4 regions of the Streptomyces sp. NPDC052114 genome follow, and region 3 is predicted to be linked to each of the others. Evidence: riboswitches for the same ligand, from Rfam matches in the RefSeq annotation. Region 3 holds a riboswitch; each other region holds the start of a gene.
What was found. A riboswitch is a leader RNA that binds a small molecule or an ion and turns the genes downstream of it on or off. The one in region 3 is predicted to bind cyclic di-AMP.

Region 1 (5,194 bases), on a different contig from region 3:
AAGAGCGACGGCCCCACGGGCGGCGGCCGCTCCCGGACCCGCCGCCGCTCCCCCGCCAAGCGCTCCGCCCTCCTCACGGTCGCCGTGCCCTCGGCGTGCGTGATGGGTGTCGCCGGGGTCGCGGCCGCCTCCGTCGGCGGCTTCGGCGGGGACGACGCCAAGGACACGACGGCGGCATCGGCCCCGGACGCCACGGCCGTGAAGCCCTCCGCCGCCAACAACAAGCTGGACACCCAGCTGGCGAACCTCTCCGCCGACGCGGGCGACTTCGCGGACCGCGCGAGCCGCACGCAGGAGCGCATCGACCTCAGGGCCGAGAAGGTAGCCGCCGAGAAGAAGGCGGCCGCGGAGGCGGCGCGCAAGGAGCGGCTGCGTCCCAAGTTCGCCCTGCCGGTGAAGCAGCACGGCCTGAGCGCGCGCTACGGCCAGGCGGGCATCAACTGGATGTCCGCGCACTCGGGCATCGACTTCCCGGTGTCGTACGGCACCGAGGTCATGGCCGCGACCGACGGCACCGTCTCCACGAAGTGGAACAGCGCCTACGGCAACATGGCGATCGTGACCGCGAAGGACGGCACGGAGACGTGGTACTGCCACCTCTCCACGCACAAGATCTCCAGCGGCCCCGTGAAGGCGGGCGACGTCATCGCCTTCTCCGGGAACTCCGGCAACTCCACGGGCCCGCATCTGCACTTCGAGGTGCGTCCCGCCGGCGGCTCGGCGATCGACCCGCTGCCGTGGCTGCGCAGCCACGGCCTCGACCCGACGTAGGACCGCCCCCTTGGGGGACCCCGGGACCCCACCGAGGTGGCGGCCCGAGGCCCCGCCGGGCTACAGCTTCTCCACCGGCGCGTACCGCAGCAGCAGGCGCTTCGGCTTGGGGTCTCCGAAGTCCACCGTCGCCTCGGCGTTCGCCCCCGTGCCCTTCACCCCGACCACCGTGCCGAGGCCGAACTGGTCGTGCGTGACCCGGTCGCCGACCGCGAGCGAGACCACCGGCTTCTCCGAGGCGCGGCGCGTGGCGAAGCCCTGGGCGCCGCCGGAGCGGGAGCGCGAGGAGGACAGCGACGAGGCGATGCCCCCGGCAGGCCCCGAGGAACGGGACGGCGGCGGGGCGGCGACGGCACCCGTCCGCTTCCAGTCCAGGTGCGCATCCGGAATCTCTTCGAGGAAGCGCGACGGCGGGTTGTACGAGGGCTGGCCCCAGGCGCTGCGCATCGAGGACCGCGTCAAATAGAGCCGTTCACGCGCGCGTGTGATGCCGACGTACGCAAGGCGACGCTCCTCCTCCAACTCCTTGACCTGCCCCAGAGAACGCATGTGCGGGAAGACACCGTCCTCCATGCCGGTCAGGAACACCACGGGGAACTCAAGGCCCTTGGCGGTGTGCAGCGTCATGAGGGTGATGACTCCGGAGCCGTCCTCCTCCTCATCCGGAATCTGGTCGGAGTCGGCGACCAGGGCGACGCGCTCCAGGAAGTCGGAGAGCGAACCGACCGGAGCGGCGCCTTCCGCAACCGGGGCGCCTTCGCCTCCCTCGGTCCCGGCACCCTCCTGGGCCACCGCACCCACCGCGGCCTCGGCGCCCTCCGCGCCTTCGGTGGTCTCGGCGCCCTGAGTCGCCTCCGCCCCCTCGGCCCGGCCGTTCTCCTGCTCGAACTCCAGGGCCACGGCGGCGAGTTCCTGGAGGTTCTCGATGCGGGTCTCGTCCTGCGGGTCGGTCGAGGCCTGCAGCTCGGCGAGGTACCCGGTCCGTTCGAGCACGGCCTCCAGGACGACGGCCGGGCCCGCGCCGGACTCGACGATGGTCCGCAGCTCCTCCATGAGCGTGTTGAACCGCTTCACCGCGTTGACCGAGCGGGCCGCCATTCCGTACGCCTCGTCGACGCGGCGCAGCGCCTGCGGGAAGGAGATCTTCTCGCGCTGCGAGAGCGCGTCGATCATCGCCTCCGCGCGGTCGCCGATGCCCCTCTTGGGGACGTTGAGGATGCGCCGCAGCGGGACCGCGTCCTCGGGGTTGGCGAGCACGCGCAGGTACGCGAGGACGTCGCGGACCTCCTTGCGCTCGTAGAAGCGGACGCCGCCGACGACCTTGTAGGGCAGGCCGACGCGGATGAAGATCTCTTCGAAGACACGGGACTGCGCGTTCGTCCGGTAGAAGATCGCCACGTCGCCGGCCTTGGCGTCGCCCGCGTCCGTGAGGCGGTCGATCTCGTCGGCGACGAACTGCGCCTCGTCGTGCTCGGTGTCGGCGACGTAGCCGGTGATGCGCGCGCCCGCGCCCTGGTTGGTCCAGAGGTTCTTGGGGCGGCGGCTCTCGTTCCGCTCGATGACCGCGTTCGCGGCGGTCAGGATCGTCTGCGTGGAGCGGTAGTTCTGCTCCAGGAGGATCGTCGTCGCGTCCGTGTAGTCCTCCTCGAACTGGAGGATGTTGCGGATGGTGGCGCCGCGGAAGGCGTAGATCGACTGGTCCGCGTCACCCACCACGCACAGCTCGGCCGGATCGTCGCCCTCGCCTCCGGAGGGGCCGACCAGCTCGCGCACCAGGGCGTACTGGGCGTGGTTGGTGTCCTGGTACTCGTCGACCATGACGTGCCGGAAGCGGCGGCGGTAGTGCTCGGCGACGTCCGGGAAGGCGCGCAGGAGGTGGACCGTCGTCATGATCAGGTCGTCGAAGTCCAGCGCGTTCGCCTCGCGGAGGCGGGACTGGTACATCGCGTAGGCCTGGGCGAGGGTCTTCTCGAAGCCGTCGGCGGCCTGGGCGGCGAAGTCCTCCTCGTCGATCAGCTCGTTCTTCAGGTTGGAGATCTTGGCGCTGAAGGACTTCGGCGGGAACTTCTTCGGATCGAGGTCCAGGTCGCGGCAGACCAGGGCCATCAGGCGCTTGGAGTCCGCGGCGTCGTAGATCGAGAAGGAGGACGTGAAGCCCAGCTTCTTGTACTCGCGGCGCAGGATGCGGACGCAGGCGCTGTGGAACGTCGACACCCACATCGCGTTCGCCCGGGGGCCCACGAGCTGCTCGACGCGCTCCTTCATCTCGCCCGCGGCCTTGTTCGTGAAGGTGATCGCGAGGATCTGGCCGGGGTGCACGCCGCGCTCGGCGAGGAGGTGCGCGATGCGCTGGGTGAGCACGCGGGTCTTGCCGGACCCGGCGCCCGCGACGATGAGCAGCGGGGAACCCGCGTGCACGACGGCCGCGCGCTGGTTCTCGTTCAGCCCGTCGAGGAGCGTCGCCGGGTCGATGACCGGGCGCGGGGCGCCGTCGCGGTAGTGCGTGTCCCTGGTCATGGGCGCGTCGAACTTCCCGTCGAACAAGTCGTCCGGAATGGGCTCCGGAGCGCTGTCCTCGGGCGGCGGCGGGGGCTCTTCGTCCGCGGCCCGGGAGGGCTGCAGGTCCGCCAGGAAGCTGTCATCAAAGAGGCTGCTCATCGCCTCCCGAGTCTAGGCGGCCCCACTGACAACCCGCCCCGGGTTCCGGCCACCTCCTCCGACGGGGAGGGTCCCGCCTCCGTCTAGGAGGGTCCCGCCCACGTGCCGCCCACGTGCCGCCCACGGACGGTCACGCTCCGCTACGGCGTGTCATGTCCGCGTCGCTGCCGTACTCCATCCGCGTCAAGACCCTCGTGAAGTCACGAAAATGTATCGGGCATATCGAACATCAACCTTCACAGCGGCCGCACAAGTTGGCTAGCGTGCCCGGCGGGCCGCTCGTCCCCCACCGGCGAACCCCGCCGGGACCGGGTGGCCTCCGCCGAGTCCGACACGTTCGGAGCCGGGGACCCACCATGACCTTGGGGTGAATCGGTCCCGTACGAAGTACGGGACCGTAGGGCAACCTTCCGGACCACCCGCCCGAACCCGACAGCTAACCCGGTAGGCGGTCTACGGAAGGAGTCGCCTCCTTGGCGTCGCACCGCAAGCCGCGGACCCGTACGGCCGGAATGCGCACGGCCCCCGCCCTCGGCATCACGACGGCCGCCCTCACCTCCGTCGCCCTCCTGTCGCAGAGCGCGCAGGCAGCCCCCTCCGCGCCGTCGAAGCCCAGCCTCGAAGAGGTCCAGAAGAAGGTCGACGACCTGTACCACCAGGCCGGCGTGGCCACCCAGAAGTACAACTCGGCCAAGGAGCGCACCGACAAGCAGCGCAAGAAGGTCGACCATCTGCTCGACGACGTGGCCAAGCGCACCGACGAGCTGAACGAGGCCCGCCAGGAGCTCGGCTCGTTCGCCGCCGCGCAGTACCGCACCGGGGCCGTCTCCGAGACGGCCACGATGATGCTGGCCAACGACCCGCAGGGCTACTTCGACCAGAACCACCTGGCCGACCGGCTGACCACGCGCCAGAAGAAGGCCGTCGACGACTACCAGACGCAGCAGGCGTCGGCGACCAAGCAGCGCGCGAAGGCCGCGAAGAGCCTCAAGACGCTGAGTGAATCGCGGGACGACCTCAGGACGAGCAAGCAGGCCGTCCAGAAGAAGCTGGGCGAGGCGCGCGGGCTCCTCTCGAAGCTGACCGCCGAGGAGAAGGCGCGGCTGGCGGCGATCGAGCGCAAGAAGGAGCAGGAGGCCAAGCGCAAGGCCGAGGAACTGGCCCGCAAGCAGGCCGCCGAGGCGGAGCGCAAGCGCAAGGCGGAAGAGGCCGCGCAGAAGGAGAAGGATCAGGGGCAGGGGCAGGGGCAGGAGGGCGGCCAGGACTCGGGCTCGGGCACCGGTTCGGGTTCGGGCTCCGGGACCACGGACGGCAGTTACGCCACCAAGGCCGCGAAGGTCATCGACTTCGCGGAGGCCCAGATCGGCAAGCCGTACGTCTGGGGGGCCACGGGCCCCGACTCCTACGACTGCTCGGGGCTGACCCAGGACGCGTGGAAGGCCGCGGGCATCTCCCTGCCGCGCACCACGTGGGACCAGGTGAAGGTCGGCACGACCGTGAAGACCGCCGACGCCAAGCCGGGCGACCTGGTGTTCTTCTACGACGACATCAGCCACGTGGGGATCTACATCGGCAACGGCAAGATGATCCACGCGCCGAAGCCGGGCGCGAACGTCCGCGTCGAGTCGATCTACTACATGCCGATCCACAGCGTGGTGCGCCCCGCGTAACGCCGGACGGCACGCGTCTTCCGGAGACCGCGCTCGGCTCCGGAGGACGCGACGACCGGGTGCCGCGACAACCTTGGGACGCGACGAAAAGCACC
Region 2 (5,194 bases), on a different contig from region 3:
TGCTCTTCCGCCGGGTCACCACCGCCAGAGGCTGAGGCACCGTCGCGGCCACCCCCATCCCTCGTTAGGGTCAACGACGTGGCCTCCAGTTCTCCGTATCCGATACCCCCCGAGGCACCCGCCCCGGGGGAGCTGCGCCGTGTCCGCTGGTGGCAGCGGCGCGCGATACGCGTGGCCGCGCTCGTCACCCTGCTCGCCCTGTCGGGCCTGGTGATCCTCGCCCTGGTCAGGGAGCAGACCGGCACCCAGGGCTTCCTGGTCGGGCTCGGCCTCGCGATCGTCCCCGTCCCCCTGCTGGTCGCCGCGTTCCGCTGGCTGGACCGGGTGGCCCCGGGCCCCTGGCGGAACCTCCTCTTCTCCTTCTCCTGGGGCGCCTGCGCGGCCGCGCTCATCGCGATCGTCGCGAACAGCTTCGCGATCCGCTGGATAGCCACCGCCACCGCCGACCCCACCAGCGCCGACACCCTCGGCGCGACCGTCATCGCCCCGATCGTCGAGGAGAGCGCGAAGGCCGCGGCGGTGCTGCTGGTCTTCCTCTTCCGCAGACGCGACTTCACGGGCCTCGTCGACGGCGTCGTCATCGCGGGCGTGACCGCGACCGGCTTCGCGTTCACCGAGAACATCCTCTATCTGGGCAACGCCTACGTCACCGACCAGCTGAGCCGCGACAGCGGCCTCGCCTCGGTGACGGCCGCGACCTTCTTCGTACGCGTGGTCATGTCGCCGTTCGCGCACCCGCTGTTCACGGTCCTGACCGGCATCGGCTTCGGCATCGCCGCGTTCTCGGCGGACCGCATGCGGGTGCGCCGCGTCCTCATACCCCTGACCGGACTGCTGCTCGCGATGGGCATGCACGCGCTGTGGAACGGCTCGGCGGTCTTCGGGCAGTTCGGCTTCTTCACCGTGTACGCGGTCTTCATGCTGCCCGCGTTCGGGCTGCTGACCTGGCTCGCCATCTGGACCCGGCAGCGCGAACTGCGCATGATCAGCGCCGAGCTGCCCGTGTACACGGCGGCGGGCTGGCTCACCCCGCCCGAGCCGTACGCGCTCGGCTCGATGCGCGCCCGCGCGCTGGCCCGCGACTACGCCTCGTACACCTGGGGCAAGGCCGCGGCCCGCACGGTCGCGGAGTACCAGGAGTACGCGACCTCGCTCGCGTTCCTGCGCCACCGGGGCCGCCGCGGGCGGGCCGGCGCCGACTTCGTCGTACGCGAGCGGGAGTTGCTGGAGAAGCTCTGGGAGCGCCGTGAACCGGCGCGCCCGGCCCTGGACTACGCGGCACGGGCGACGGCACCGGTCATGGTCCCGATGCCGTACGCGGCGTACGGCTACCCGTACGGGCCCGCCCCCTACGCCGCCCCGGCATGGGGCCACACCCCCTACGCCCCGCCCCCGTACGGGCAGCCGCGGCCCCACCCGGCCCACGGCTACCCGGCGTACAACCCCTACCGTTCCTAGCCGGCGGTCAGGCGGAGGCCGCCGTCAGCGCGGCCAGCTCCGCCTGCGTGAGTTCGAGGTCCGCCACCGCGAGCAGCGCCGGCAGCTGCTCGACCGTGCGCGCGGACGCGATCGGCGCCGCCACGGTCGGCTGCGCGGCCAGCCACGCGAGCGCCACGGTCGCCACCTGGACGCCCCGCGCCCCGGCGATCCCGTCGAGCGCGGTCAGGACCCGGTCGCCCCGCTCGGTGCCCAGGTACTGCTCGACCCGGCCGCTGCGCGCGCTCTCGACCTTCGTGCCCGGACGGTACTTGCCGGTGAGGAAGCCCGCGGCGAGCGCGAAGTAGGGGACGGCGGCGAGGCCGGAGCGCGAGGCGACCTCCTGGAGCCGGCCCTCGTAGGTGTCCCGGGAGACGAGGTTGTAGTGCGGCTGGAGCGCGACGTACCGCGCGAGGCCCTCGCGGTCGGAGAAGTCGAGGGACTCCTGGAGCCGCTCGGGGGTGATGTTGGAGGCGGCGATGGCGCGCACCTTGCCGGCCGTCACCAGCTCGTCGAGCGCCCCGATGATCTCCTCGACGGGGACCGACGGGTCGTCGAAGTGCGTGTAATAGAGGTCGATGTAGTCGGTGCCCAGGCGGCGCAGGGACTGCTCGGCGGCGGCCTTGATGGTGCTCGCGGACAGGCCCTTGTAGTCGGGGTGGGAGCCGACCTTCGTGGCGACGACGACGTCGGAGCGGTTGCCGCGCCCGGCGAGCCACTCGCCGATGAGGGTCTCGGACTCGCCGCCCTTGTTGCCCTCCACCCAGGCCGAGTAGGCGTCGGCGGTGTCGATGAAGTTGCCGCCCGCCGCGGTGTAGGCGTCGAGGACGGCGAAGGACGCGGTCCGGTCCGCGGTCCAGCCGAAGACGTTGCCGCCGAGGGAGAGGGGGAAGACTTCGAGGTCGGAGGGGCCGAGGGGGCGAAGAGAGGTCATGCGTCCCTCAACACCCTTGGCGGAAAGGGAATTCCGTCGGTCGGTTCAAGGGAGCGTCAAGTACGGGCATGCCGAACCGGCAGCCCTGACGTCGGGGGGTCGCCGTCAGGACCGCCGGGGTCTTCGGGGTGCGTCAGGGGTTGGGGTGCGTCAGGGGTTGAGGCCCTTGCCCTGCAGCCAGCCGAGCGGGTCGATCCCGGTGCCGTCGGGCGTGTGGACCTCCATGTGGAGGTGCGGCCCGGTGACGTTGCCGGTCGCGCCGACGCGTCCGATGACGTCGCCGGTGCTGACCTTCTGGCCCGCGCTGACGTTGAGCGAGGACTGGTGGCAGTACCAGATCTCCGTGCCGTCCTCGAGTTCGAGCACGGTGCGGTAGCCGTACGCCCCGGCCCAGCCCGCCTCCTTGACGGTGCCCGTGTGCACGGCCTTGAGGGGGGTGCCGGTGGGGGCGGCGAAGTCGAGGCCGGTGTGGTGGCCGGAGGACCACATGGAGCCGGCGTCGCCGAAGTGCGAGGTAAGCGTGTACGAGGAGGTCGGGATGACGTAGCTCTTGGCGAGCTTGGCAAGACGCTCGGCCTCGGCCTTGGCCTTGCGGGCCTCCTCCTCCTTCTTCTTCTTGGCGGCGGCCTTGGCCTCCGCCTCCTTCTCGGCCGACTTCTGCTGGGCGGCGGCTTCTTCCGCGGCCTTCTCGACGGCGGCGTCCTCGGCCGCGGTCTGCACGGCGGAGTCCGCCTGGTGCTGCTGGTTCTCGGCCTGCTGCATGATGCGGGCGCGCAGGGCCTCGCCGGCGTCGGTGGTGCCCTGCCGGGCGTCGGCGGTGCTGACGCCGGCGGTGCTGAGGGGGGTCGCGGTGGTGGATCCCTCGGAGTCCGACGCGTCGTCGGACATCAGGGAGCCCACGCCGGGAAGGGACTTGGCCTCCGGCAGCGAGTCCGTGACGGCGCCCAGGTCGGGCATCGATATGGAGACCGGGGGCTTGCCGCCCTGCGCGGTGGCGATGCCGCCCGCGCCGACGGCGGCGATGACGCCCACGCCGAGGACGGTGGAGCTGCGGGCGAGGCCGCCGCCGCCCTTCTTGTGCACACGGTGCCTGCCGCGGACGGGACGAATGGATTCCTCGGTGGGATTCCACTCCTCGAAGGGTTCCTCGGCGTACGGACCGAAGTCGTCGTCATTGGGCACGTACACGCCTCGGGGGGCAGGCCGGTTGGACGCCACTGGGGCGCACTCCTTTCCTTCCTTCTCGCCTACCGGGTTAGCTGACGGGTTCGGAGCAGGAAGGTCTCCTACGGACATCCGGCACAGAGGCACAGATGCCCGATTCACCCCAAGTTGGTGGTTCCCCGGCTCCCTTGCGGGATTAGGCGCGTGCGCACGGAGCCGCCTCTAGTGACGGCTGGGACGACCGCGCTGCGTTATCGAACGTTAATAGACGGCGGGTCGGTATTCCAAGCCGTTCCTGTTGATCGTTAACGCTCTTCGGCCGTACGTACCGGGACACGGAGGTTCTGAACGGGGCGACTTGACCCCTCGTCGGCCTCTACCGGAGCTTCACATTCCGTTGACAGTACGTCAGTTGTTGTGCAGAGGGGTGCACTTCAGTCACGGGGAGTGACGTCGGGGTCGTCGGCGGTGGGTCGCCGCACGGCGAGCAGCGCCATGTCGTCCGTCGTGGCGCCCCCGGTGTGCCGCCGCACCTCCTCGGCGAGCGCGGCGAGCAGCGCGTGCGGGCCCGCGCGCCCCGGGAAGATCCGGCCGCCGAGCCGGGCCGCCGGGTCGTAGAACTCCCCCGCCACGTCACGCGCCTCGGAGAGGCCGTCCGTGTAGAAGAGCAGCAGCGCGCCGGGCGGGAACTCCGTCTCGTCCGCCCGGTCCGGCCAGGCCCCCAGGTCGCCCATGCCGAGCGGCAGCGCGGGCTCGGTCGCCGACAGGACGCACAGCCGGCCGTCCCCGCGCAGCAGCATCGGCGGCGGGTGCCCGCGGTTGATGAGCCGTACGAGGCCCTCGCCGTGCCGGATCTCGGCGAGGACGGCGGTGGTGAACCCCTCGAAGGCGTCGAGGCCGTCGCGCCGGGTCCCCTCGCGCGCCAGCGCCCGCTCCAGGCGCTGCGCCACCGCCTCCAGGGTGGCCTCCTGCTCGGCGGCCTCCCGGAAGGCACCGATGACGACGGCGACCGCGGCGACCGCGCCCATGCCCTTGCCGCGTACGTCGCCGACGATGAGCCGTACGCCGTGCGGGGTGTCCTGCACCGCGTACAGATCGCCCCCGATGAACGCGTCGGCCTGCGCGGCCTCGTACCGCGCGGCGATGTCGAGCCCCCCGATGCGGGGGTCCGGCTCGGGCAGCACCGCGCGCTGGGTGGCCTCGGCGATGGAGCGGGCGGTGGCGAGCCGGTCGTTGCCGCGCCGCACGACGCGGTTGATGACGACCGCGAGGACGGCGACGGTCAGCACGGTGATCAGCTCGGTGACGGCCTCGACGTGGCTGGTGCCCTGGTGGCCGTAGTGCAGGAAGAAGACGGCGGAGGCGGCCGCGGCGCCGGTCAGGACGGTGTTGAGCTGCGAGTAGAAGGGGGCGGCGATCAGCGGGGCCGCGGTGAACAGGGGCGCGGCGGTGAACTCCGGCGGGGTCGACGCGTCGAAGACGACGCCGACGACGAGGAGCAGGAAGGGCAGGGCGCGGACGAAGGCCCACTCGTGCGCGGTGGCGCCGCTGTCGCCGGTTACGCCTTGCTGCCCCACCGCTTGTCTCCCGCCGACTCCGCGCCCATCACCGCGCTCCATT
Region 3 (5,194 bases):
GGAGCAGTACGGCGGCCTCGCCTATGCGCCCACCGCCGACCAGGCCAGCCGCTCGCAGCAGATCGCCGTCGCCGAGCAGATCCTGAAGGACCAGGGCACCGCCGCGTGGCCGAGCTGCGCCCCGATCGCGGGCCTCACCCAGGACGGCGCCGCCGCCGACGTCGACCCGGGCGCCCCCGTGACGCCTGAGCCCTCCGACACCTCCGACCCGTCCGGCTCGGACGGCTCAGGGGACGCGAAGGACTCCAAGGACTCCAAGGACCCCGAGGGCTCGAAGGACTCCAAGAACTCCGAGGACTCCGGCAAGAAGGACAAGGGGAAGGGCTCCGAGGGCTCCACGAGCCCCGAGGACGCCGACGAGCCGTCCGGTGACGCCTCCGGCTCCGCCGACCCCTCCGGCGACGCGAGCGACACGCCCGACAAGGGCGACGCGTCCCGAGACAAGAATCACGACGAGTCCGGCGACCGGGACAAGAAGGACGGCAAGGGCGAGGCGGGCGAGTCCGACGGCACGGACAAGTCCGGCCGCGACGAAGCCACTTCGCCGGACTCCGAGGACGCCACGGAGCCCTCCGAGGGCGCCGGACGCCACCGCGGCGACCGCGCGGACGAGGAGCCCGCCGCGGACGGCGGGAGCGACCGCGGCGGGCGGCACGCCTCGCGCGGCGGCGACCGCACGGACGAGGTCGCCGGCGGCACGTACACGGTGCGCTCCGGGGACAGCCTCTCGGTCATCGCGGACGACCTCGACGTCGCCGGCGGATGGCACGAGCTCTACAGCGAGAACAAGAAGACCGTCGGAGGCGACCCGGACCTCATCCTCCCCGGTCAGAGCCTCGATCTGGGCGAAAAGTAAGGGAAGTTGACGAAGCGTCCGCCGGGGCCTTCGCGTCGAATGTCCGATTTGGCGCGAGTGAGAGATGGGTCTCAGAAGCCCTGATCGTCTTTGAAATTCCGGCGATCGCGTGTCTACGGTCATCACCGCCCGCCACTGGTGGGCCCCGCCGGTCGGTACGCCGAATCCTGCCAACGGCCGGACGGGAACAGTCGTCGCTTCGAGCGCCGTAGGCAGGAGCGGGGGACCCAAGGTTTGCGCCGGGCCCGCCCGTTGGACGACCGGACAGCCGCGAGGCTGGACGGCCGCGAGACGGGCGGAAACGGCTAGGGGTGAAGCCGCGCTCAAGGAGCGCGGCCGGGCAACCACATCGGCCCGAACCCGACAGCTCACCTCGCAGGCGTCGGTGAGGGGATCAACTCATGCTGCTTTCCGGCAAGGGCAAGCACCGTCGCCCGTCCAAGGCCACCCGCGTCGCCACGCTCGTCGGCGTGACCGGTGCCGCCGTCGCCGCCCCGCTGATGGCGGCCGGTTCGGCCAGCGCCGCCACCACCTCCGAGTGGGACGCCGTCGCCCAGTGCGAGTCCGGCGGCAACTGGTCCATCAACACCGGCAACGGCTACTACGGCGGCGTGCAGTTCTCCGCCTCCACGTGGGCCGCGTACGGCGGCACGAAGTACGCCCCGACCGCCGACAAGGCCTCCAAGGCCCAGCAGATCGAGATAGCCGAGAAGGTCCTCGCGGGCCAGGGCAAGGGTGCCTGGCCGAGCTGTGGCGTCGGCCTCTCGGGCGCCTCGCCCAGCAGCGGCGGCTCGCAGGAGCAGACCCCGCAGCAGCAGGCCAAGCCGAAGCCGCAGCCGCAGCAGACGCAGCAGCAGGCCCCGCAGCAGCAGACGCAGCAGGCCCCCAAGCCGCAGCCGACGCCGCAGACCGAGACCAAGAAGACCGTCGAGACCCCGACCGGCAAGACGGTCAAGAAGGGCGACGGCGAGTACAAGGTCAAGACGGGCGACACCCTGTCCAAGATCGCCGAGGACCACGAGGTCAAGGGCGGCTGGCAGAAGGTGTACAAGCTCAACGGCGACATCATCGACAACGCCGACTTCATCTACCCGGGCCAGCAGCTGCACCTGAGCTGAGGCTCCTGACCCACCCGGCCGTGCCTCGGCGGACGCACGGCCGCCCCCGTCCCCACGGGCTCCCCGCCCCGGTGCGCGTATCCCCCGTACGCACCGGGGCGGGGCCATGTCCGCCTCCGTTCCCGCCCGCCGGGGCGGGGCCGTGTTCGCCCCTAGCGAGCTACCGGCCAGTAGAAACACGGGCTTCCGTCCCGTTTCCCAGGTATTTGGGCCCTGGCCCGTCCCACGGGACGGGCGGTCGGCTGGCCGAAGCTCCGGAGCCCGTTAGGCTCAGGAGACGCAGGGCCGAAGCGGCCCGCGTAAACGCGTCACATCCCAGAAGGAGATGCTCGTGCCGTCCATCGACGTCGTCGTAGCCCGGGAAATCCTGGACTCCCGAGGCAACCCCACGGTCGAGGTCGAGGTCGGCCTCGACGACGGCAGCACGGGTCGTGCCGCCGTCCCGTCCGGCGCCTCCACCGGAGCCTTCGAGGCCATCGAGCTTCGCGACGGTGACCCGAACCGTTACCAGGGCAAGGGTGTCGAGAAGGCCGTCCTCGCCGTCATCGAGCAGATCGGCCCGGAGCTCGTCGGCTACGACGCCACCGAGCAGCGCCTGATCGACCAGGCCATGTTCGACCTGGACGCCACCGACAACAAGGGCTCGCTCGGCGCCAACGCCATCCTCGGCGTCTCGCTCGCCGTGGCCCACGCCGCCTCCGAGGCCAGCGACCTCCCGCTGTTCCGCTACCTCGGCGGTCCCAACGCGCACCTGCTGCCGGTGCCGATGATGAACATCCTGAACGGCGGGTCGCACGCCGACTCGAACGTGGACATCCAGGAGTTCATGATCGCCCCGATCGGCGCGGAGTCCTTCTCCGAGGCCCTGCGCTGGGGCACCGAGGTCTACCACACGCTCAAGAAGGTCCTGAAGAGCAAGGGCCTGGCCACCGGCCTGGGCGACGAGGGCGGCTTCGCCCCGAACCTGGACTCCAACCGCGCCGCCCTCGACCTCATCCTCGAGGCCATCAAGGAGGCCGGCTACGTCCCCGGCGAGCAGATCGCGCTCGCGCTCGACGTCGCCGCGTCCGAGTTCTACAAGGACGGCAAGTACGAGTTCGAGGGCAAGTCCCGCTCGGCCGCCGAGATGACCGAGTACTACGAGGAGCTCGTCGCCGCGTACCCGCTGGTCTCCATCGAGGACCCGCTGTTCGAGGACGACTGGGCCGGCTGGAACGTCATCACCGAGAAGCTCGGCGAGAAGGTCCAGCTCGTGGGCGACGACCTGTTCGTCACCAACCCGGAGCGCCTGGCCCGCGGCATCGAGGAGAACTCGGCCAACGCCCTGCTCGTCAAGGTCAACCAGATCGGCTCGCTGACCGAGACGCTGGACGCCGTCGAGATGGCCCAGCGCAACGGCTTCAAGTGCATGATGTCCCACCGCTCCGGCGAGACCGAGGACGTCACCATCGCCGACCTGGCCGTCGCCACCAACTGCGGCCAGATCAAGACCGGCGCCCCGGCCCGCTCCGAGCGCGTCGCCAAGTACAACCAGCTCCTGCGCATCGAGGAGATCCTCGACGACGCCGCGGTCTACGCCGGCCGCAGCGCCTTCCCGCGCTTCAAGGGCTGAGCCCTCGTAGCCACGTAGTTACGTACGTCCTCGCACGCGGTCCCGTACCGTGTGCGGGGACGTACGTACGTTGACGCGCTGCGCCGGGGAGGCGGAACCATGCCCAAGGCCGGGACCAAGGACCGGTTCTCCACGGCTACCCGCCTGCGGCTGCTCGGCGAGCAGACCGCGGAGCGCGTCTACCGCTCCCAGACCAAGCGCCAGGCCCGCCGCTCCCGGCTCACCGGCCGCGCGGCGCTCCTCGCCCTCGTGCTCTGCTCGCTGGTCGTCGCGCTCGCGTACCCGATAAGGCAGTACGTCTCGCAGCGTGCCGAGATCGACGACCTGCGCCGGCAGAAGGCCGAGCGCCAGGAGGACGTCGAGAAGCTGCGCGACGAGAAGGCCCGCTGGCAGGACGACGCGTACGCGGAGCAGCGCGTCCGGGACCGCCTGCACTACGTGATGCCGGGCGAGACCGGCTTCACGGTGATCGACCCCGCGGCGGCCACGAGCCGGCGCACGGACCAGGGTGCGGCCTCGCGTCCCTGGTACTCGAACGTCTGGGACGGCGTCGACAAGGCCGACCGCCCCGACGACTGACCCACGGACATGGAAAGACAGGCATGCACACGCCTCCGCCGCCCACCCCGCGCACCGAGCCGACCGACGCCGACGTCGAGGCCTTCAAGCAGCAGCTCGGCCGCCCGCCGCGCGGGCTGCGGGCCATCGCGCACCGCTGCCCCTGCGGGCAGCCGGACGTCGTCGAGACGGCGCCGCGCCTGCCGGACGGGACGCCCTTCCCCACGACGTACTACCTGACGTGCCCGCGGGCCGCCTCCGCGATCGGCACGCTGGAGGCGAACGGCGTGATGAAGGAGATGTCGGAGCGGCTCCGGACGGACCCGGAGCTGGCCGCGGCCTACCGCAAGGCGCATGAGGACTACATCGCGCGCCGCGACGCCATCGAGGTCCTTGAGGGCTTCCCGAGCGCGGGCGGCATGCCGGACCGCGTGAAGTGCCTGCACGTCCTGGTCGGCCACTCCCTGGCCGCGGGCCCCGGCGTGAACCCGCTGGGCGACGAGGCGCTCGCGATGCTGCCGGAGTGGTGGGCGAAGGGCCCGTGCGTCACGCCGTGCGCGGACGCCGGGGCCGAGGTGGCCGAGTGACCCGCGTCGCCGCCATCGACTGCGGCACGAACTCGATCCGCCTGCTCGTGGCGGACGCCGATCCGCTGACCGGCGAGCTGGTCGACCTGGACCGCCGCATGGAGGTCGTCCGCCTCGGCCAGGGCGTGGACAAGACGGGCCGCCTCGCCCAGGAGGCCCTGGACCGCACCTTCGCGGCCTGCCGCCGGTACGCCGAGGTGATCAAGGAGCACGGCGCCGAGCGCGTCCGCTTCGTCGCCACCTCCGCGTCCCGCGACGCCGAGAACCGCGACGACTTCGTCCGCGGCGTCCTGGACATCCTGGGCGTCGAGCCGGAGGTCATCAGCGGCGACCAGGAGGCGGAGTTCTCCTTCACGGGCGCGACCAAGGAGCTGACCGGCCGCGACGACCTCGCGAAGCCGTATCTCGTCGTGGACATCGGCGGCGGCTCGACGGAGTTCGTGGTGGGCACGGACCGCGTCGA
Region 4 (5,194 bases), on a different contig from region 3:
GTCCTTCCGGGGCTCCGGGGGCGAGCCGCCGCCCGCCCGCGGGCCCGACGGCTCAGCGCACGGTCCAGATCCAGCCGAGCGGCGTGAGGCCGAGCGCGCGGGCCACCGAGCGGGAGGCGCGGTTGGCGGCCGTGGTGCTGTAGAAGAGCACCTCCTTGCCGGGGCCCACGCGGCGGGACCAGGCGGCGACCGCGGCCGGGGCGAGCCCGCGGCCGCGGAAGTCCGGCCGGGTCCAGATGCCGGCCTCCGCGCCGCGGGCGTTGGCGGCCGGAGTGTGGCAGATGGACACGGGGGCGCCGTCGTGCACGGCCATCGCCCACTCCCCCGCCGCCCCTGAGATCAGCTCCGCCCATTCGCCGGGCCGCCAGTTGTCGGGGCGGCGCAGGCTCCGGGCCGCCTCCAGCCCCTCCTCGTCCGAGAGCAGCAGGGGCAGGGCAGCGGGCGGGTCCGCGGCGAGCGGGTCCGGGAAGGTGAAGCAGGGGCCGCCCTCGACCGAGGCCCGTTCGCCGGCCGTCGTCAGCGCCGCCGCGATCCGTACGAGGACGGCGGGCGGCTCGCCCGGCGCGTACGGCTGTTCCGCCTCTTCGGCGGCGCCCCTGGGATCGACATCCGGACCGGGACCTTCCGCACTCTCGAAGAGGCCCTCGGGGCCGACGCCCGCACCCAGTGCCAGCACCCGCGCCCCCGGCGACCAGGCCAGCACGGCCCGCACCGACGGATCGGTCACCGTCGGCAGCCCTCCGGTCCCCTCCCCGGCCGGTCCGAGGCCGTGGATGACGTCCATCTCCAGGGCGAGCAGCCCTCGCTCGTCCCGTTCCCGCGCGTCTTCCCTCATGGCCCGAAGAGGGTACGCGGGCCCCGCGCGGCGGCACACCTCGCTCTTCCCCATCCTCAGAGAAACGTACGTCCTGTACATTTTCTACAGAGCCCGGACCGCTCCGCGACCGGAAGAAGAGAGGCGTGCCATGAACCGTCCGTCCGCCCGCTACGTCCTGCCCGAGTTCACCGAGCGCACCAGCTCGGGAACGCGGACGCTCGACCCCTACTCGAAGCTCCTGGAGGAGCGGATCGTCTTTCTCGGCACCCCCATCGACGACCGCTCGGCGAACGACGTGATGGCGCAGTTCATGCACCTGGAGTACCTCGACCCGGACCGCGACATCTCGCTCTACATCAACTCCCCGGGCGGCTCGTTCAGCGCGATGACGGCGATCTACGACACGATGCAGTTCGTCACCTGCGACGTGGAGACGATCTGCCTCGGACAGGCCGCCTCGGCCGCCGCCGTGCTGCTCGCGGCGGGCACCCCCGGCAAGCGGGGCGCCCTGCCCGGCGCGCGGGTGCTGATCCACCAGCCCTCCGTCGCCGAACCGATCCAGGGGCAGACCAGCGACCTCGCGATCCAGGCCGACGAGATCCTGCGCACCCGACGGCTCCTGGAGGAACTGCTCGTACGGCACACGGGGCAGAGCCCGGAGCGGATCACCGCGGACATTGAGCGGGACAAGATCCTGGACGCGCCGGCGGCCCTGGAGTACGGCCTCGTGGACCGGATCATCCCGAACCGCAAGACCTCCCTCGCCGCGCGCGATCCGAGGTGAGCGGGCGATGCTGCCACCCGAACTGCCACCCCTGCCCGCCCTGACGCGGGCCGAGGCCGAGCTGGTCGACCGCTATCTGGAGGTCGTCGACCTGCTCGGCCGGATCAACCCCGCCCGCGCCGAGCACACCTACGGCGGACTGCGCGCCGCCCAGGCACTCGTCGGCCGGGCGACCGCCCTGCGGGACGCGCTCACGCTCATGCACCAGCGCGGCGAGAGCGAGGTGCACACCGGCACACTCGCCACGGCCCTGCGCGTCCTCGACGGCGAGCGACGGGCCCGGCGGGTCACCGTGCCGCCGCCCCCGGCCGGTTGACCACGGCGCGGACGCCCCCGCACGGCCCTCCGGAACGTCCCGGACCGGTTCGAAACGGACCAGACGAGCTACCCCGGACGGCGTACCAGGGCGTCCGCCGCCCTGCCGTGGAGAGTTGCGCCAGGTGTGTACAACGGGGGCGGAATGACACATTCCAACGCTGGTCGAGCGGTCGTCAGACCATGCCTCCTCAACCCGAATTCGTCAGTGTCCACCCGAACGGGTCAGTCGTGAGGAGCCTCACAAAACGCCGTTTCGGCTCGGTTTTTTCGCCCTTGTCGGGTCAAGATCCCTTCCGACGACAAGCCCCCGCCACAGCGGCGGGGCGGTCCGGGCGGACGCCGAGTCCTGCCGCCACCCGGATGACCGGTCGACATCGGTGCAACGGCAGGAGTGGAGGACCCAAGCACGGCGGGCCCGTCCGGGAAGTCCGGACGACGCCCTTGGGGTGAAGCCGCAGAGCACGACGCGGCCGGGCATCTTCGCCTGCCCGAACCCGACAGGTCATCCTTCACAGGCGGCTGACGAAGGGTTGCGCATGACTGCGCTGAATCATGTTCCGTCGCTGCTCAGCAGGACCGGTGCGGCATCGGTCCTCACGCTCGCCGTCGTAGGCGGCACCGTCGTGGCCCCCGGGCTCGCGTCGGAGGCACAGGCAGCCACACACGGGACGAAGGCGCTCAAGATCGCGGCTTCCAAGAAGGGCTCTCCGTACCGCTACGGCGCGGTGGGGCCCAACAGGTTCGACTGCTCGGGCCTGACGCTCTACTCGTTCAAGAAGACGGGCAAGAAACTGCCGCGCACCGCCGCCGCGCAGTACAACAAGACCAGGCACATCTCCAAGTCCCAGCGATCCCCCGGCGACCTGGTGTTCTTCCACTCGGGCCGGAACGTCTACCACGTCGGGATCTACGCGGGTAACGGCCGCATCTGGCACGCCCCCAAGACGGGCACGGTGGTCCGCCTGGAGAAGATCTGGTCCAAGAGCGTCTGGTACGGCAGGGTCCGCTGACCCGGCCGCGATCGGTCCGGCGCGCGTCACGCACCCGCCAGGTGCCCGTGCGTGACGCGCGCCGGAGCCGCGGCCCCGCAGAACCTCCGGTCACACCCGGACGGGCTCCGCCCTCACGCGAGAACCGGCTCCAGGAGGAGCACAAGACCCAGCACGCCGAGCGCGGCGCCGGTGACGGCCTCGACGGCACGGGCGGTGCGCGGCCTGCGCAGCCAGGCACCGAGCCGGTCCACCAGAAGCGCCACCACCGGGAACCACAGCAGTGCGAACGCCACCACGATCGTCGCCAGCAGCAACGTCCTGGGCATCGCGGGGCTGCCGTCGGGCACGAACTGGGGCAGCACACTGAGGAAGGTGATCGACGCCTTGGGGTTCAGGGCGTTGGTGAGGAACCCCTCGCGCAGGCCACCGCCCCGCGCCACCGGTTCGTCCCCCGAAGCGGCCCGCGGCACCGCCGCCGACCGCAGCGCGCGGTGGGCGAGGTGGAGCACATAGACCCCGCCGAGCAGTTGCAGCGCCCGGAAGAGCGCGGGCTCGGCCGCGAGGACCGCGGCGACGCCCGCGACGGCCAGCGCGGTGTGCACCAAGAGCCCGCCGGCCACACCGACCGCGCAGGCGACTCCGGCCCGTCGTGAGGCGAGCGCGTTGCGTACGACGACGGCGAAGTCGGCGCCCGGCACGGCGACCATGCCCGCGGCGACGCCGGTGAAGGCGACCAGTTGTGCGTCCATGGGGGCCAGCCTGCCCGGGCGGAGCCTTCAGCAGGTATGTGGAATATCCTGGGTCTGCCTTAAGCAGGTGTTGAGGGAGATGCCATGTACGACCCCACACGCCTCGCCGCTCTCGTGGCCGTCTCCGAGGCAGGTTCGATCACCCGGGCCGCCGAGCGCCTCGGCTACACCGTGCCCGCGCTCTCGCAGCAACTCGCCAAGCTGGAGCGCGAGGCGGGCACCGCACTGCTCGTCCGGCACCATCGCGGGGCGCGGCTGACGGGTGCGGGCGAGCTCCTCGTCGGGCATGCCCGCCGGGTGCTGGACGAGATGGAGCGGGCCCGGCACGAACTGGCGCGGCTCGCCGGGCTCTCCGGCGGACGGCTGCGGGTGGGGACGTTTCCGACCGCCGGCATCCATCTGCTGCCGCCCGTCCTGAGCGCGTTCCGCAGGGCGCATCCGGATGTGGAGCTGACGGTGACGGGGCACGAGCCGCCCTCGGGTGTCACCGCCGTGGCGACGGGCGAGGTCGACCTGGCGCTCACGCACACCTACGAGCCCGCCGATCCGGTGCCGTTGCCCGCCGCGGTCTCGGCCGAGCCGATCCTGGTCGAGGAGCTGGTCCTGGTGACCCGGCCGGGGCACGCCCTCAGCAGCGGCACCTCCCGGCTGCCGCTGGCCGAGCTGGCCGGACAGCCGCTGATCAGCATGGCGCCGGACCATCCGCCCCGGCAGGCGGTGGAGCGGGCGCTGGCCCGTGCCGGGACGAGCCCCGCGGTGCTGGTCGGGACACCGGGGTACGCACTGGTCTGCGCGCTGGTCAGCGCCGGGCTCGGGGTCGCCGTGGTACCGGAGATGGTGGCGCGCACCGCGGTCACGCCCGTCGGCACCCGCCTGCTGGAACCGGGCGACCTGCGGCGCACGATCTCCGTGGTGCACCGCACCGACGAGCCGAACGCCGCGGCGGACTCCTTCCGGGCGCTGCTGCGCGGGGCGTTCGGCCGCTCGGCCGGGACGGGCTGACCGAGCACGGCCCGGGAGATCGCGCGGACCCACCGGCGCGGCCCCCACGCGAGCTCTCGCGGGCGGATCGGCCGGTCCCGCGTCTCAGTGCGCGGCGCCGCGCTGTCTGCGCCGGACCGGCGCCTTCCAGGGCAGGGCGATCCACACGGTCTTGCCGCCCTCGTCGGTCGGACTGACCGAGAGTCTGCCGCCGCACTCTGCGGTGAGCCAGCGAATGATTACCATGCCCCGGCCGTTGTCCTGCTGGACGGCCGCGGGCAGCCGCCTGGGGTAGCGGGGGTGGCTGTCGGTGACACCGATCCGCAGCTGCTCCTCCCGGTCGAGCTCGACGTCCACGGTGAAGGTGGGCGACTGCCCCAAGGTGTGCTGCACGGCGTTCGTGGCGAGCTCGGAGACGATCAGTCTGATCGTGTCGGCCACCTCGTCGTCGCCGGGCAGTCCCCATTCGGAGAGCACCCGCAAGACGTATTTCCGGGCCGCGGAGACCGAGGCAGGATCGCTCGGCAGAGTGACGGAGGCTTCCTGGAGGTCT

Region 1: it holds a riboswitch for cyclic di-AMP, as region 3 does, so the genes downstream of both, AB0L89_RS14585 (NlpC/P60 family protein) here and AB0L89_RS19970 (transglycosylase family protein) in region 3, are expected to answer to the same signal.
Region 2: it holds a riboswitch for cyclic di-AMP, as region 3 does, so the genes downstream of both, AB0L89_RS18585 (M23 family metallopeptidase) here and AB0L89_RS19970 (transglycosylase family protein) in region 3, are expected to answer to the same signal.
Region 4: it holds a riboswitch for cyclic di-AMP, as region 3 does, so the genes downstream of both, AB0L89_RS20715 (C40 family peptidase) here and AB0L89_RS19970 (transglycosylase family protein) in region 3, are expected to answer to the same signal.

The regions. Positions count from the first base shown of each region.
Region 1 is NZ_JBFAWC010000005.1:505,319-510,512, forward strand. Features, by position in the region: gene AB0L89_RS14575 (M23 family metallopeptidase) at 1-771, shown strand, start outside; gene AB0L89_RS14580 (ATP-dependent DNA helicase) at 832-3,429, opposite strand; cyclic di-AMP (ydaO/yuaA leader) riboswitch at 3,740-3,896, shown strand; gene AB0L89_RS14585 (NlpC/P60 family protein) at 3,903-5,099, shown strand.
Region 2 is NZ_JBFAWC010000007.1:387,729-392,922, reverse strand. Features, by position in the region: gene trmB (tRNA (guanosine(46)-N7)-methyltransferase TrmB) at 1-35, shown strand, start outside; gene AB0L89_RS18595 (PrsW family glutamic-type intramembrane protease) at 133-1,458, shown strand; gene AB0L89_RS18590 (aldo/keto reductase) at 1,466-2,410, opposite strand; gene AB0L89_RS18585 (M23 family metallopeptidase) at 2,561-3,592, opposite strand; cyclic di-AMP (ydaO/yuaA leader) riboswitch at 3,640-3,787, opposite strand; gene AB0L89_RS18580 (PP2C family protein-serine/threonine phosphatase) at 4,009-5,151, opposite strand.
Region 3 is NZ_JBFAWC010000008.1:305,246-310,439, forward strand. Features, by position in the region: gene AB0L89_RS19965 (transglycosylase family protein) at 1-856, shown strand, start outside; cyclic di-AMP (ydaO/yuaA leader) riboswitch at 1,051-1,253, shown strand; gene AB0L89_RS19970 (transglycosylase family protein) at 1,258-1,974, shown strand; gene eno (phosphopyruvate hydratase) at 2,306-3,586, shown strand; gene AB0L89_RS19980 (septum formation initiator family protein) at 3,686-4,165, shown strand; gene AB0L89_RS19985 (DUF501 domain-containing protein) at 4,189-4,731, shown strand; gene AB0L89_RS19990 (Ppx/GppA phosphatase family protein) at 4,728-5,194, shown strand, end outside.
Region 4 is NZ_JBFAWC010000009.1:55,410-60,603, forward strand. Features, by position in the region: gene AB0L89_RS20700 (GNAT family N-acetyltransferase) at 53-835, opposite strand; gene AB0L89_RS20705 (ATP-dependent Clp protease proteolytic subunit) at 966-1,601, shown strand; gene AB0L89_RS20710 (hypothetical protein) at 1,609-1,917, shown strand; cyclic di-AMP (ydaO/yuaA leader) riboswitch at 2,276-2,452, shown strand; gene AB0L89_RS20715 (C40 family peptidase) at 2,456-2,929, shown strand; gene AB0L89_RS20720 (LysE family transporter) at 3,043-3,660, opposite strand; gene AB0L89_RS20725 (LysR family transcriptional regulator) at 3,745-4,662, shown strand; gene AB0L89_RS20730 (ATP-binding protein) at 4,747-5,194, opposite strand, start outside.